3 regions of the Streptococcus oralis genome follow, and region 3 is predicted to be linked to each of the others. Evidence: predicted binding sites of a transcription regulator. Region 3 holds the regulator's gene; each other region holds the start of a gene.
The links. The regulator CtsR, encoded in region 3, represses protease genes until heat stress. The targets are predictions, from matches to a motif close to TTGGTCAAAAAAGGTCAAANA.
Positions count from the first base shown of each region.

Region 1: a site for CtsR is predicted at 3,219-3,239, ahead of clpP (ATP-dependent Clp protease proteolytic subunit ClpP). Genes of this name have one in related genera too.
Region 2: a site for CtsR is predicted at 2,483-2,503, ahead of I6G42_RS03735 (ATP-dependent Clp protease ATP-binding subunit). Genes of this name have one in related genera too.

Region 1 is NZ_CP065707.1:1,843,359-1,848,930, forward strand. It holds gene I6G42_RS09035 (branched-chain amino acid ABC transporter permease) at 1-840, opposite strand, end outside; gene I6G42_RS09040 (ABC transporter substrate-binding protein) at 959-2,119, opposite strand; gene I6G42_RS09045 (YlbG family protein) at 2,208-2,477, opposite strand; gene clpP (ATP-dependent Clp protease proteolytic subunit ClpP) at 2,556-3,146, opposite strand; gene upp (uracil phosphoribosyltransferase) at 3,327-3,956, opposite strand; gene I6G42_RS09060 (deoxycytidylate deaminase) at 4,045-4,512, opposite strand; gene I6G42_RS09065 (TetR/AcrR family transcriptional regulator) at 4,531-5,088, opposite strand; gene I6G42_RS09070 (DegV family protein) at 5,213-5,572, shown strand, end outside.
Region 2 is NZ_CP065707.1:729,206-734,777, forward strand. It holds gene pflB (formate C-acetyltransferase) at 1-2,160, shown strand, start outside; gene I6G42_RS03735 (ATP-dependent Clp protease ATP-binding subunit) at 2,554-4,659, shown strand; gene I6G42_RS03740 (S-ribosylhomocysteine lyase) at 4,717-5,199, opposite strand; gene I6G42_RS03745 (ABC transporter ATP-binding protein) at 5,485-5,572, shown strand, end outside.
Region 3 is NZ_CP065707.1:356,014-361,585, forward strand. It holds gene I6G42_RS01720 (ATP-dependent Clp protease ATP-binding subunit) at 1-2,370, opposite strand, end outside; gene I6G42_RS01725 (CtsR family transcriptional regulator) at 2,372-2,830, opposite strand; gene I6G42_RS01730 (helix-turn-helix domain-containing protein) at 3,052-3,222, opposite strand; gene I6G42_RS01735 (hypothetical protein) at 3,219-3,467, opposite strand; gene I6G42_RS01740 (hypothetical protein) at 3,643-3,945, opposite strand; gene I6G42_RS01745 (ABC transporter ATP-binding protein) at 3,961-4,689, opposite strand; gene I6G42_RS01750 (ABC transporter substrate-binding protein) at 4,689-5,572, opposite strand, start outside.

The DNA.
Region 1 (5,572 bases), 540 kb from region 3:
GATACCTGCAGGTCGAACAATCAGAATCAAAAGCAAGATTCCATATACGATAGCATCACGGAAATCAGACATACCGAAGGCAGTAGCAAAAGTTTCCAACAAGCCAATCACAAATCCCCCTAGAGCTGCACCAGGAATAATCCCGATACCACCCAGTACGGCCGCAACGAATGATTTTAGACCTGGAGTCACGCCCATCAACGGTTCAAGAGAGTTGTAGTAAAGCGCAATGAGGACACCTGCCGCTCCAGCAAGGGCTGAACCCAAGGCAAAAGTGAAACTGATTGTACGATTTACATTAATTCCCATCAATTGCGCCGCGTCACTATCAACTGATACAGCACGCATGGCTTTCCCCATTTTTGTTTTTTGAACAATCACTTGCAATAGAATCATCAGGAGTAAGGAAACTGCTAAAATCATTAACTGAACATTTGTCAAGCTGATTGGCCCCAAATCATAGCGAACTGTTTGAATGGCTTGAGGAAAGGCACGAGTATTGGCACCGACTAAGTAAACCATCCCGTATTCCAGTAGAAAAGACACTCCGATAGCTGTAATCAAAACAGCAATACGTGTAGAGTGTCGCAAAGGACGGTAGGCAAGAAACTCAATCACGACACCAAGTAGTGCGGTTCCTGCCATTGAAATAATCAAAGCTAAAAAGAAATTCATTTGGAAAGAATTAATCAAAAAGTAACCAATAAAGGCTCCCATCATATAAATATCACCGTGGGCGAAGTTGATGAGTTTGATAATTCCATAAACCATGGTATAACCCAGAGCCAAAAGTGCATAAACACTACCCAGAATTAAACCATTCACAAGTTGTTGGATCATAGCATTCACTCTTTTCTATTGTTATTTTTAGAAAATTTCTCAATTTTCACAAGTTCATAAACACCGAAACAGGGAGTGAGTCAAAGGCTCATTCCCTATTTCAGCTACTATTCTAATGTTATGGTTTTACAACTTCTGCTGCTTCCACTTTACCATTATTCATGGTCATCATGTAAGCCGTTTTCACTGTGTTGTGATCTGCATCAAAGCTCGTTTGACCAGTTACACCATCAAAGTCTTTGGTTTTAGCAAGGTTGTCCTTGATTTCACCTGAGTTTTTAGCACCTTTTGCAGCATTGGCTACTAGATAAACTGAGTCATAGGCCAAAGCTGAGAATGTTGAAGGTTCTTCGTTGTATTTTGCACGGTATGCTTCAAGGAAAGCTTTAGCTTTTGCAGAAACATCAACTGTAGTTGAGAATCCTGAGATGAAGTAAATGTTTGATGCTCTTTCAGCAGTTGCTTGTTGAACAAATTCTTCACCGTTAAAGCCGTCACCACCAACGATTGGTTTATCAATTCCCATACCACGTGCTTGGTTTACGATTTTACCTGCTTCTGTGTAGTAACCTGGAACAACGATAGCGTCAAACTCTTTCCCTTTCATTTTAGTAAGGGCTGCTTGGAAGTCTGTATCACCTGCCACAAACGTTTCATCTGCTACAATCTCACCCTTGTAGGCTTCGCGGAAAGATTTAGCAATACCTTTAGCATAGTCACTAGCATTGTCCGTATAAAGAACAACCTTCTTAGCGTTCAATTTGTTTGTCACATAGTTTGAAATAATCTTCCCTTGGAAGCTATCTTGGAAAGTTCCGATAAATAGATATTCTTGACCTTTGGTCAATCCATCTTGAGTCGCACTTGGTGAGATCAATGGCACTCCTGCTTGAGTAGCGTTGGCTACAGCTGCAGCAGTTGCACCAGATGTCGCAGGTCCTACGATAGCTGTAACTTTTGATTGGGTAACTAGGTTAGTTGTAACAGAGGCAGCCTCAGCAGTTTCAGATTTGTTATCTTTATCCACAACTTCGATTTGTTTTCCATCGATACCACCTGCAGCATTGATTTCATCAACAGCAAGTTGGGCACCTTTTTGTTCAGAAGTACCATAGGCAGCTACAGCACCTGTTTCTTCAAAGTTAAAACCGATTTTGATAGTCTTTTCGTCTACTGGGTTACCAGTTGTATTTGACGCTCCTGACTTGACCTCTCCACAGGCAGCGAGAAGAGCTACGCTAGCAAGAGCCACAAAAGATAGGGCAAATTTTTTCTTCATTTTTAATCTCCTTATAGTTGTTTCAAAAATAGTATGTTAAGAATATACCGAATTATCAGAAAATTGTCAACACATTTATCTCATTTTTTTAAATGATAACGTTTTCCTCAGTGCGATAGAGATTGCCAACAAAGGGAGTTTCTAACTCTTGAATGTGGCAACGTCTTATTTTTTTGATAAATCTTTCCTTACCTAATCTCTCAACTAAGTCATCTAGCTCCTCAGTTGGAACATAGAGCTGCAAGTAACGATGCTTCTTAGAATGGTAACAGATGTCACCGTATTCCTGAAGTTTTTTTGCATCTCGATTATAGTAAAGATAGATGATTAATCCTGATCGATTTGTTTTTTCAAACATGAGGGATCCTCTTTCTAAGAAATCTTCCCCTATTATACCAAAAAAAGCAAACTCCGTCGAGTTTGCTTTCTAGGTTGCTTAGCTCAAAGAATTGTTAGCCATGATTTCATCAATGAAGCCATATTCGAGCGTTTCTTGGGCACTCATCCAGTAATCACGTTCTGCATCTGCATGAATTTGCTCAACTGATTTACCTGAGTTAGTCGCAAGGATTTGCTCCAAAGTCTTACGAGTTTTGAGCAAGTGCTCTGCAGCGATTGCCATATCTGTCTGTTGGGTACCACCACCTGTACCACCCATTGGTTGGTGAATCATGTACTCTGCATTTGGAAGCATGAAGCGTTTGCCTTTTGCTCCACTTGATGCTATGACAGTCCCCATGGATGCAGCCATTCCCATAACGATAGTTTGGACATCTGCCTTGATAAAGTTCATGGTATCAACGATTGCCAAACCAGCTGAAACAGATCCTCCAGGTGTATTGACATAAAGGTAAATATCTTTTGTGCTGTCTTGGGCATCCAAGAAGAGCAACTGGGCGATAACGGAGTTGGCCATGTTGTCTTCAACTGGACCTGTTAGCATGATGATGCGGTCTTTCAGAAGGCGAGAGTAAATGTCATAGGAACGTTCTCCACGGCTTGTTTGTTCAATAACTACAGGAATCATTCATTTCTCCTTTTAATTTTTAATGTTGAATTTTCTTAGTCTTACGACTCAATACAGAACTATTATATCTTTTTGGTCAAAAAAGGTCAAATTTTTGCTCTATTCTCTAAACAGAAACAAAAACTCAACCTCCTTTCAAAACTGAAACTAACCCTCAGTCTCAATGTTTACTTTGGAATTTTATTTGGTACCGAACAAGCGGTCTCCAGCATCTCCGAGACCTGGAACAATATAGCCATGTTCATTCAAGTGTTCGTCCAAGGCTGCTGTAAAGATTTCTACATCCGGGTGAGCTGCTTGAAGAGCTTTCACTCCTTCTGGAGCAGCTACCAGACAGACAAACTTGATGTTTGATGCCCCACGTTTTTTAAGGGAGTCAACAGCCAAGATTGCTGATCCACCTGTTGCAAGCATTGGATCAACGACAAAGATTTGACGTTGGTCAATATCCTCAGGCAATTTCACCAAGTATTCAACTGGCTGAAGGGTTTCTTCATCACGGTACATACCGATGTGTCCAACTTTTGCTGCTGGAACCAAGCTCAAGAGCCCATCTACCATTCCGATACCTGCACGCAAGATTGGGACAATCGCCAATTTTTTACCAGCCAATTGTTTTTGAACGGTCTTTGTGATAGGTGTTTCGATTTCCACGTCTTCAAGTGGAAGATCACGAAGTACTTCATACCCCATCAACATTGCAATCTCATCTACTAATTCGCGAAAGGCCTTTGTAGAAGTGTCTGTACGACGCAAGATTGACAATTTATGTTGAATGAGTGGATGATTAATGACTTCAATTTTTCCCATTTTCTGAATTCCTTCTTTCAATTTATTCTTCTTATTATATCAAAAAACGGTTTAAAAAGCTTTCTAAACCATTTATTTTTATTAATTTTTAAATCAAATCTGCCTCTTGAAGAGCTGTCTGAACAGTCTCTAATGGTAAATGGGTCAACTCGGTACCTTTTTCGTGATAAAGGTACTGGGCATAGTCATCCATTCGGTACTGGTTGATATAAACCACGCGCTTGCAACCAACCTGTAGCAGTTGTTTGGTGCAGTTCAGACACGGAAAATGGGTCACATAGGCTGTAAATCCCTTTGGAACCCCTCGTTCGGCTCCTTGCAAGATGGCATTGACCTCGGCGTGAAGGGTTCGGACACAGTGATCTTCTATGACCAGACATTCGTGGTCAATACAGTGCTCCGTTCCTGATACGGAACCATTATAGCCAGTTGAAATGACCTTATTATCCTTGACTAGGACAGCTCCCACCTTGGCACGTTTACAGGTCGAACGATTAGCAATCAGTAAAGCCTGGGCTGCAAAGTACTCATCCCAAGCCAGTCTTTTTTCTGTCATAAATCTTCTCCTTGTTCTCTATTTTTTGAAAAATGGCAAGCGTAAATCTGCAATCTTTTCAGCTGGAACCTTCATGCCATCCTTGATCCATTTGAGCAGAACCGATACGATGGCAGAGCTCCAAAACGAATGAAGGTAGATGCTGACGCCCTTTGATTTTCCATGGTATTTTTCCAGAAATTCCTGCATGGCTTGGACAAAAATCTTTTCCAAGTGGTAGTCCAGAGCAAGTTGGATAATCTTGGCTTCTTTCTTGGCTGCTCTGAAAAGGTGAACCCAGACTAGATAAAGGTCTGTTCTGACATCGTAGTGGCTCAACTGTTCCATTATATTATGAACACTGCGTTTAAAAACACTTTCTAAAATTGCTTCTTTAGAATCATAATTGCGATAGAAGGCAGCGCGTGAGACACCCGCCCGCTTGACCAACTCTGAAATACTGATCTTAGCCAAGTCTTTTTTCTCCAGAAGTTGCAAAAGCGCTGTCTCGATTGCTTCTCTGGTCAAAAAATTGGATTCTTGATTTGATTTTCTGAGATTTTCAAGAGATTTTTCAGATATTTTACGTTCAGACATAACAATTTCTTTCTACTTGTGACAACAGAGAGGTGGTACTTTTGTTTCAAGGGCTTTCATGATATAATTGTAAAAAAAGACAGAACCTTTGTCAATGTATAAGTGACAAAGATGGAGAATTTCTATGACTTGGAAGATTGTAGCTGACTCTGGTTGTGATTATCGTCAATTGGTAACTCCCGCTATCGATACTGAATTTATCAGTGTTCCTTTAACCATTCAAGTAGCTGATCAGGTCTTTATTGATGATGCTAATCTCGACATTGACTACATGATGAAAACCATGTATGCGACTTCTGAGGCTTCAAAATCAGCTTGTCCTAGCCCTGATGATTACTTGCGTGCTTTTGAAGGTGCTAAACATATCTTTGTCGTTACCATCACTGGTACTCTTTCAGGCAGCCATAATAGCGCACAGCTCGCTAAAAATATCTACCTCGAAGAACACCCTGACACTCAGATTCATGTGATTGATAGTTTATCT
Region 2 (5,572 bases), 370 kb from region 3:
ACAGAACGTTCACTTCACATCAAAAAAATCGTAGAAGAAACAAAAGCACACTACGAAGAAACTCGTTTCCCAATGGACACTCGTCCAACATCTATTGCTGATATTCCTGCTGGATTTATCGACAAAGAAAACGAATTGATCTTTGGTATCCAAAACGATGAACTCTTCAAATTGAACTTCATGCCAAAAGGTGGTATCCGTATGGCTGAAACTACTTTGAAAGAAAATGGATACGAACCAGACCCAGCTGTTCACGAAATCTTTACTAAATACGTAACAACAGTTAACGACGGTATCTTCCGTGCCTACACTTCAAACATTCGTCGCGCTCGTCACGCTCACACTGTAACTGGTCTTCCAGATGCATACTCACGTGGACGTATCATCGGTGTTTACGCACGTCTTGCTCTTTACGGTGCAGACTATTTGATGCAAGAAAAAGTAAACGACTGGAATGCAATTAAAGAAATTGATGAAGAAACAATCCGTCTTCGTGAAGAAGTAAACCTTCAATACCAAGCTTTGCAACAAGTTGTTCGCTTGGGTGACCTTTACGGAGTTGATGTTCGCAAACCAGCGATGAACGTTAAAGAAGCGATCCAATGGGTTAACATCGCCTTCATGGCTGTCTGCCGTGTTATCAACGGTGCTGCTACATCTCTAGGACGTGTGCCAATCGTACTTGATATCTTTGCAGAACGTGACCTTGCTCGTGGTACATTTACTGAATCAGAAATCCAAGAATTTGTTGATGATTTCGTTATGAAACTTCGTACAGTTAAATTTGCTCGTACAAAAGCTTATGACCAATTGTACTCAGGTGACCCAACCTTCATCACCACTTCTATGGCTGGTATGGGTAACGACGGTCGTCACCGTGTTACTAAGATGGACTACCGTTTCTTGAACACTCTTGACAACATCGGTAACTCTCCAGAGCCAAACTTGACAGTTCTTTGGACAGACAAATTGCCATACAACTTCCGTCGCTACTGTATGCATATGAGCCACAAACACTCTTCTATCCAATACGAAGGTGTAACAACAATGGCTAAAGACGGATACGGAGAAATGAGCTGTATCTCATGCTGTGTGTCACCACTTGACCCAGAAAACGAAGATCAACGCCACAACATCCAGTACTTCGGTGCTCGTGTAAACGTTCTTAAAGCCCTTCTTACTGGTTTGAACGGTGGTTACGACGATGTCCACAAAGACTACAAAGTATTTGACATCGATCCTATCCGTGACGAAGTTCTTGAATTCGAATCAGTTAAAGCGAACTTTGAAAAATCTCTTGACTGGTTGACTGACACTTACGTAGATGCTTTGAACATCATCCACTACATGACTGACAAGTACAACTACGAAGCTGTTCAAATGGCCTTCTTGCCAACTAAACAACGTGCCAACATGGGATTCGGTATCTGTGGATTTGCTAACACTGTTGATACATTGTCAGCGATTAAATACGCTACCGTTAAACCAATCCGTGATGAAGATGGTTACATCTACGATTACGAAACAATCGGTGAATACCCACGTTGGGGTGAAGATGACCCACGTTCAAACGAATTGGCAGAATGGTTGATCGAAGCTTACACAACTCGTTTACGTAGCCACAAACTTTACAAAGACGCAGAAGCTACAGTATCACTTTTGACAATTACATCTAACGTTGCTTACTCTAAACAAACTGGTAACTCACCAGTCCACAAAGGTGTATACCTCAACGAAGATGGTTCTGTGAACTTGTCTAAACTTGAATTCTTCTCACCAGGTGCTAACCCTTCTAACAAAGCTAAAGGTGGCTGGTTGCAAAACTTGAACTCACTTGCTAGCCTAGACTTTGGTTACGCAGCTGACGGTATCTCATTGACAACTCAAGTTTCTCCACGTGCTCTTGGTAAGACTCGTGACGAACAAGTTGATAACTTGGTAACAATCCTTGATGGTTACTTTGAAAACGGTGGACAACACGTTAACTTGAACGTTATGGACTTGAACGATGTTTACGAAAAGATCATGTCAGGTGAAGACGTTATCGTACGTATCTCTGGATACTGTGTAAACACTAAATACCTCACTCCAGAACAAAAAACTGAATTGACACAACGTGTCTTCCACGAAGTTCTTTCAATGGATGACGCATTGAGCTAAGATTCAATTGGAATAGAGAAAAGCCAGTCGGTCTGACTGGCTTTTTGTGTGCTTAAAAAATTTTAAAAATTAGTCAAAATTAGTCAAAAAGTTATTGACTTTTACTGACCAAAGTGATATAGTAGAAACATAAGGAAAATGAATTCCTTAGAAAACTTCATTTTCAATGATTTTATTTCTTGAAAATGTACGATAGATACCCTAGAAAGGGGTGAGGCCTATGTTAAATCTAACAGACTTTGAAAAGAAGATGATAGAAGGCTTATTTAAAAAAGAAAAACCAGAAATTATACGTAGGGTAGCTAGTTAGCTAGTCTAAAATTTTTAAAACAAAGGTCAAAGATAGTCAATATCGGAGATCGCAAATAATCAACAATAAACGAGGTAAAGAATATGAATAACAACTTTAATAACTTTAACAACATGGATGATTTGTTTAACCAATTGATGGGTGGTATGCGAGGATACAGTTCTGAAAACCGTCGCTACTTGATTAATGGACGTGAAGTGACTCCTGAGGAATTTGCTCATTATCGTGCAACTGGTCAATTACCAGGAAATGCAGAATCTGATGCGCAAATGCAACAACACGCTTCAGGTATGAAGCAAGATGGTGTCCTTGCTAAACTAGGTCGTAACTTGACAGCAGAAGCTCGCGAGGGCAAATTGGATCCTGTTATCGGACGAAACAAGGAAATTCAAGAAACATCTGAAATCCTATCCCGTCGTACCAAGAACAATCCTGTACTTGTAGGAGATGCAGGTGTTGGTAAGACAGCAGTTGTCGAAGGTTTAGCACAAGCAATTGTGAACGGAGATGTCCCAGCTGCTATTAAGAACAAGGAAATCATTTCCATTGATATCTCAGGTCTTGAGGCTGGTACTCAATACCGTGGTAGTTTTGAAGAAAACATTCAAAATCTTGTTAGTGAGGTAAAAGAAGCAGGGAATATTATCCTCTTCTTTGATGAAATTCACCAAATTCTTGGTGCTGGTAGCACTGGTGGAGACAGTGGCTCCAAGGGGCTTGCGGACATTCTCAAGCCAGCTCTCTCTCGTGGTGAGTTGACTGTTATTGGGGCAACGACTCAAGACGAATACCGTAACACCATCTTGAAGAATGCAGCTCTTGCTCGTCGTTTCAACGAAGTCAAGGTCAATGCTCCATCAGCAGAGGATACCTTTAAAATCCTTCAAGGGATTCGTGACCTCTATCAACAACATCACAATGTTATCTTGCCAGACGAAGTCTTGAAGGCAGCAGTGGATTATTCTATCCAATACATTCCACAACGCAGCTTGCCAGATAAGGCTATCGACCTTGTCGATGTAACGGCAGCTCACTTGGCAGCTCAACATCCTGTAACAGATGTTCATGCTGTTGAACGAGAAATCGAGGCAGAAAAAGACAAGCAAGAAAAAGCTGTTGAGGCAGAAGATTTTGAAGCAGCTCTTAATGCCAAGACACGCATTGCAGAATTGGAGAAAAAAGTCGAAAACCACACAGAAGACATGAAAGTGACTGCAAGCATCAACGATGTGGCTGAATCTGTGGAACGAATGACAGGTATTCCAGTGTCACAAATGGGAGCGTCAGACATCGAACGTTTGAAAGATATGGCTCATCGTTTGGAACACAAGGTAATCGGCCAAGACAAGGCAGTTGAAGCTGTAGCTCGTGCTATCCGTCGTAACCGTGCTGGTTTTGATGAAGGCAATCGCCCAATCGGTAGCTTCCTCTTTGTAGGTCCAACTGGGGTTGGTAAGACAGAACTTGCTAAGCAATTAGCGCTCGATATGTTTGGAACGAAGGATGCGATTATCCGTTTGGATATGTCTGAATACAGTGACCGCACAGCCGTATCTAAGCTAATTGGTACAACAGCTGGTTATGTTGGGTATGATGACAATAGCAATACCTTGACAGAACGTGTTCGTCGCAATCCATACTCTATCATTCTCTTGGATGAAATTGAAAAGGCTGATCCTCAAGTAATCACCCTTCTCCTCCAAGTCTTGGATGACGGTCGTTTGACTGATGGTCAAGGAAATACAGTGAACTTCAAGAACACGGTCATTATCGCAACATCAAATGCTGGATTTGGCTATGAAGTCAACTTGACAGAAGATGCTGACAAACCAGAATTGATGGATCGTTTGAAACCATTCTTCCGCCCAGAGTTCCTTAACCGCTTTAACGCAGTTATCGAGTTCTCACACTTGAATAAGGAAGACCTTTCTAAGATTGTGGACTTGATGTTGGCGGAAGTCAACCAAACCTTGGCTAAGAAAGACATTGATTTGGAAGTCAGCCAAGTAGCTAAGGACTTTATCACAGAAGAAGGTTATGACGAAGTCATGGGTGTTCGTCCACTCCGCCGTGTGGTTGAACAACAAATTCGTGATAAGGTGACAGACTTCCACTTGGATAACCTTGATGCTAAACACCTAGAAGCAGATATGGAAAATGGTGTCTTGGTCATTCGTGAAAAAGCCTAACTCAAGATTTTGAGAAAAAAATAAGGAACTAGCTAATAAGCTGGTTCCTTTATTTGTTTAGATGACATGACGCTCAAAGGCATCATCTGATATCCCTTGTTCCAAGATGAGTTTTGCCCATTCTTTAGCAGAAAAGAGGCTGTGGTCTTTGTAATTTCCGCAAGATTCGATGGTTGTTCCAGGGACATCTTCCCAAGTAGTGGTTTCAGCGATTTCCTTGAGCGAATCCTTAATAACAGCAGCAATCTCGGCGCTAGTATGGCGTCCCCACATAATCATGTGAAAACCTGTACGGCAGCCAAATGGCGAACAGTCAATCATCCCGTCAATGCGGGTACGGATGAGTTTTGCCAAGAGGTGTTCGATAGTGTGAAGGCCAGCAGTAGGGATAGAGTCCTCATTTGGCTGTACCAAGCGAATATCAAAGTTGGAGATGATGTCTCCCTTTGGGCCTGTTTCTTCCCCAATCAAGCGGACATAGGGTGCTTTAACAATGGTGTGGTCAAGTTCAAAACTTTCAACAATAACTTCTTTTGACATGGTAAATCCTTTCAGTTTTCTTCTTTCATTATATCATAAAGCCTGCTCTTGATGGAGTTTGATAAATGACTTTTTGGTACTAGAATGATAATAAAGTCTCCATACATAAACCTCAGAATTATAAAGAAAGAATGGAGTAAAGGAAAAGAAAAACTGAGTTCTTTCTAATGAAGCTAGAGCGACTTTTGAAAGGTGGGATCAACTTTTAAAATTTCTGCTTAATCTCTGAACTAATTCTGAACTAGATTGGGTATACTGGAGAAAATAAAGATAAAGGAGTTCAATATGGAACATATGGTGAAAATAGAAGGAGTCTGCAAAAAGCATGGTAGCAAGCAGATTTTAGAAGATATTTCTTTTACAGCTAGAAGCG
Region 3 (5,572 bases):
CAGTTCTCCCTTGAGAAGGAGTTCTGCCAGCTTATCTTCCACTTCGGTTTGTAGTGTTCTGCGAAGTGGACGGGCTCCCATTTCTGGATTGTAACCGTGACTAGCTAGTAACTTCAGTGCTGAAGCTTGTAGTTTCAAGTCGATGCCTTTCTCTGCTAGGCTAGCAATCAATGGTTTAACCATGATCTTGACAATTTCCTGCATGTGTTCACTGTCCAAACTGTGGAAGACCACCTTTTCATCAATACGGTTGATAAACTCAGGTCGATAAGCTTTTTTCAACTCTTCAAAGATTCGTTTTTCCATATTTTCCTGGTCAAAACGAATGTCCTTGGCCCCAAAACCGACAGTCTTGTCATCACGAAGGGCTGTCGCACCAAGGTTTGACGTCATGATAATGATGGTATTTGAAAAATCAACCTTGCGACCCTTGCTATCTGTTAGAACTCCATCGTCCAAGACTTGCAAGAGGACATTAAAGATGTCTGGGTGGGCTTTTTCAACCTCATCAAAGAGAAGCACTGAGTAAGGTTTATTGCGGACCTTCTCTGTCAATTCCCCCCCTTCTTCGTAGCCCACATAGCCCGGAGGAGCTCCATTGAGACGGCTAGCTGCAAATTTCTCCATATACTCACTCATATCAAAGCGGATAAGGGCTGATTCGTCATCAAAGAGAACTTCTGCCAGAGCCTTGGCCAATTCGGTCTTCCCGACACCCGTCGGTCCTAAGAACATAAAGGAACCAATTGGACGTTTGTGACTGCGAATACCTGACTGATTGCGGCGAATGGCTCGGCTAATACTTGAAACAGCTTGATCTTGACCGATGACACGTTTGTGTAGTTCAGCTTCCAAGTTCAGGTATTTCTTAGCATCTGTTTGCGTCAGTTTTTGGACTGGAATCCCTGACAAGCGACTCAAGGTCGTCAAAATTTCAGATTCTGTCACCAAGTCTTTATAGACAGGGACTTCTTGTTCTTTTGCGATTAACTGGGCTGCCTGTTTCCACTTGCCATCCATCAATGCCTTGTCAGCTGGACTCAAGTCGGATTCGTCTGCTTTCACATGTTTGGATTTGTTTTGCACCGTTGCTGCCGCTTCGTCCAAAAGATCAATGGCAGAGTCTGGCAAGTGACGACTGGTCAAGTAACGATGTGCCATCTTGACAGCTGTTTCAACAGCTTCATCTGTGATTTGCACACGGTGGTGTTTCTCATAAGTCGCCTTCAAACCTTGCAAAATAGTCATACTGTCAGCTAAACTTGGCTCTTCAATCGTCACTTTGGCAAACCGACGAGAAAGGGCAGCATCTTTTTCGATGTGTTTTTGGTATTCTTCCTGAGTGGTTGCACCAACCGTTCTCAAAGTTCCACGAGCCAAGGCTGGTTTCAAGATATTAGCCGCATCCAGAGTCGAATCAATACCGCTACCAGAACCCATGATGGTGTGAAGTTCATCAATAAAGAGGATTACTTTGCCATCTTCCTCGATATCCTTGATGATATTGTTCATGCGCTCTTCAAAATCTCCACGGAAACGTGTCCCCGCAACAACATTCATCAAATCAAGCTCTAGAACACGCATCTTGGCCATTTCCGCAGGTACATCCCCACTAGCAATACGCTGAGCAAGTCCAAGTGCTAAAGCTGTTTTCCCGACACCAGCATCTCCAACCAAGACCGGATTGTTCTTGGTCTTCCGACTCAAAATCTGAATCATACGTGAGATTTCCTTGTCACGACCGATAACTGGCTCTAACTTGCCAGAACGCGCTTGCTCCGTCAGGTCATGCGTGTAGTCCTCTAAACCACCACTTTGAGCTTGAGGCATACCCATCATATTGGCCATGGAATTTTGCTTGTCAGTTACTGTGCGATGGCGTTGACGTAAAGCCTTGAGGTCTTCTCTTGTCCATCCTGCACGTTCCTCTAAATTGCGACGAAGAGCAGCAATTCTGACCTGATCTTTCTGGTCTTCATAAGAAAAGCCTGCTCTCTCCAAGATGCGAGTCGCCAAGGCATTGCCATCATGCAAGATTGCATATAATACATGCTCTGTCCCTAGCACCTTTGCATGGACCACTGAGGCCACATACTCTGCTTCTGCAAATAGGACCTCCAAACGATGAGAAAAAGGCAATTCCGTAAAGGTTTCGTCCTGGCTATAGTCCGTTTCAGTCAGTTCTAACGCAACCTCTTCTAAACGGTCCATCTCGTATGGATAATCGTTTAAAGTCGCACCTGCCACGCTGTAACTGTGATTGGACATGGCAATCAATAAATGCCAAGACTCTAGGTAACGAGCTCCAAAATGGCCAGCAACCATGTAGGCACTTTCGATACATTCATTCAATGCTTTTGAATAGTTCATCTTACTTCTCTTTTCTATCTACCTCTTGTAATAGCTGTCGGAGCATATTGGCACGGACAACTGAGGATTCTTCCCCTAGGACACGATCCGTTGCTACTGAAGTCAGCAAGGTCATCTCCTGCTTGGTCATCAAGTCCTGCTCCACCAAAAGCTGGAGAATGTCCTCATAGATCTCCTGACTAACTCGCTCACCAATCGAGTAAAGCAAATCGCGGAGCATCTCATGATGACTGGAAAACTCAATCCGGCCTATTCGAATGTAGCCTCCGCCACCACGCTTGCTCTCAACCAAGTAACCTCTACTTTCCGTAAAGCGTGTCTTGATTACATAGTTGATCTGACTTGGCACAACCTGAAAGGTATCTGCCAACTGGCTCCGCTGCAATTCCACGATACCAGACTGGTCTAATATCGCCTTGATATAGGCCTCGATATGATCTGATGTATTTTTAAATCTCATAGTAAATCAAACTCCTTCTTTGAACCTTGACTATCTTTGACTATACTATCATTTAACACTCTATAAGTCAAATTTTTAAGGCTCAACCATTGGAAATACTGACTTTTTTAAAAAACACTTTGGCATTAATTCGCCTTAGTTTTTCTTGAAAGTTCCTAAAAAAGTCCACAAAAAAGAGTCCTAAAAAGGGCGTAATATTGACGAGTTCAGCAGGCAAGGAACTATAATTCGTTAAGCTGTTCCTGTTTTAATTCTGCTATAGCGTCTTTTAGTTCTTTTTCCCAACTGCTACAAGTTGACTTACTGATACTTAGTTCTTTAGCTATATAGTCAAATGATTTCCCAGACGCTCTTAGTTTAATAAATTCTGTTTTAGTTTCTTGACTTTTCATTCGTCGCCTTTGTTTTTTTCGTTATACTTGCCTAACATTTCAAAACCTTTATCAAAAGCGAAAAAACCTAAACCTAAAGAAAACGGCGCTCCGACTATTTCTATAACTTTTGCCCACCTTGTCCCAAAATCTTCTGAAAAATAAGCAAGTGCCCCAACGGCTACAACTGCTAAAATTAAAAAATACGCTCCCAAATCTGCATTTTCTGTTACTTTGGCTTTTTCTGTTCTACTTTTTTTACTCATAATAATCGCCTTTCATTTTTAGCCTTTCTACTTCCGCTAGTACGGTCAAACGTGCTTTTTCTATATCTCCATTTCCCTAGTAAAGAAAACCTATTCCACCAACAATTCTAATTTTCTCTTAACTTTTAAAATTGTCTCCCAACTCATTCTGTTTTTCTTTTAGTATTTTCTGTTCCTATTTAATTTCTTTTCGATATTTATCTACAGATTTTTCAAAAATTAAATAACCTATAAATAATAATGTCGGAGTTAAAACTGTTCCCACTACGTTTTCAAATCTTTTTTCATCTAATCCTAATAACTTTGCAATATCAGGACTAAAGTAAATTATAAATCCTGATACTATAGCAATTGCAATAAATGCAAAGGAGACAACTGATGTCCCATTTTCTCTCCGTAATTTCTTCAGTCTGCTTAACATGTCGTACACTATTTCTATTGCTTTACAAAAAGGGCGCTGGTAAAGGATAATCTTCACCAACTCCCTATTTTTCTACTTATCTAATCCCAATTCTGCTAATATTTGTCGTTTGTAGGCAATCTTTTGGACTTCCTTGTCCTCACCTTCAGACCAATCTAGTTTAATTTCTGAGACAATCTGCCCAGGCCGATTTTTCAAGATATAGATGCGGTCGCTGAGATTGAGGGCCTCTTCGATACTATGCGTGATGATGAGGGTCGTCAGCTGTAGCTGTTTGTGAATCTCAAGGTACCAAGCGTGGAGTTCCATCTTTGTCATCTCGTCCAGGGCGCTAAAAGCCTCGTCAAGAAGAAAGAGCTTGTGGCCAAAAAGATGGGTCCGCAGCAAGGCCACACGCTGGCGCATCCCTCCGCTGAGTTCGTGAGGATACTTATCCCGTATAGAAGTCAGCTGGAAGGTTGCAAGGATTTCGTCTGCTCGGGCAATAGCCTCTGCTTTATCCACCTTTTGAATCAAGAGCGGCAAAATGATATTGCCAAGCACCGTCTTGTGTTCCAAGAGGAGATCCTTTTGTAACATATAACTCACGCGCCCCTTAGGATTTTCCTCGCCATCAAGGACAATTCGCCCAGACTGGACTTCTAAAATCCCAGCGATTAGGTTAAAGAGGGTGGTCTTTCCTACACCACTTGGACCTAGAATAGAAACCACTTCACCTGACGTCACCTGCAGGTTGATATCCTCTAAAATTTTTTCATCGCCATAGGCATAACTTACATGTTCGAGTCTAATTTCTGTCATTATTTTACAAATTCGTTAGTGAAGCCCTTGTCAGTCAAGTCTTCTTTGAGGATACCATGTTCTTTATCCCATTTGTAGAAGGCATTCCAGCGGTCAGCGTCAAATTGTCCCCATTTTTCCTTGTCGCTTGCATATTCTTTTGACAAGTATTTTTGAGATTCGATAACAAAGTCACGTTTTTCCTTGAGTTCAGGTGCATTCTTGATGAGGATATCTGCAGCTTCTTCTGGATGTTCCATGGCATATTGGTAGCCTTTTTTGATGGCTTGGATGACTTTGCGAGCTTCTTCTTTGTTGTCTTTGAGATAGTCGTTGTTTGCGATGATAACGGGTGAGTAGTAGTCAAACTCTTTTACATAGTCTTTCAGGTACATGAAGTTAGCCTCTACGCCTTGAGATTTGGCAAGGATGCCATCCCAACCGTAGTAGATCCAAGCGGTGTCAAAGACGCCATTGGCAATCGGTGTAATGGAGTTTGAGTCGTTGTTTGGTACTTTTTCTACCTTCTCAAAGTCTCCGCCTTGTGATTCTACCAAGGTTTTCAACATAGCAAGCTCCGTTGGGTCATTCCAGGTTCCGTATTTCTTCCCAACTAAGTCCTTTGGACTGCTGACATTGTCAGATTTACGTGAGATGATTCCAGATGTATTGTGCTCAACGATAGCGGCAACGGCAGTGATTCCTGCCCCTTTTTCCAATTTTTTAGCCATGTAGTCTTGGAAATAGATAGCAAATGGCGCCTTGCCATTAATCACCAAGTCAGATGAGCTTTCTTCAGGTGGCAATTTCAAGTCAACATCCACTCCAGCTTCTTTGAAATAACCTTTTTCCTTGGCAACATACAGCCCTGTGTGGTTGGTATTTGGCGTCCAGTCTAGGATAA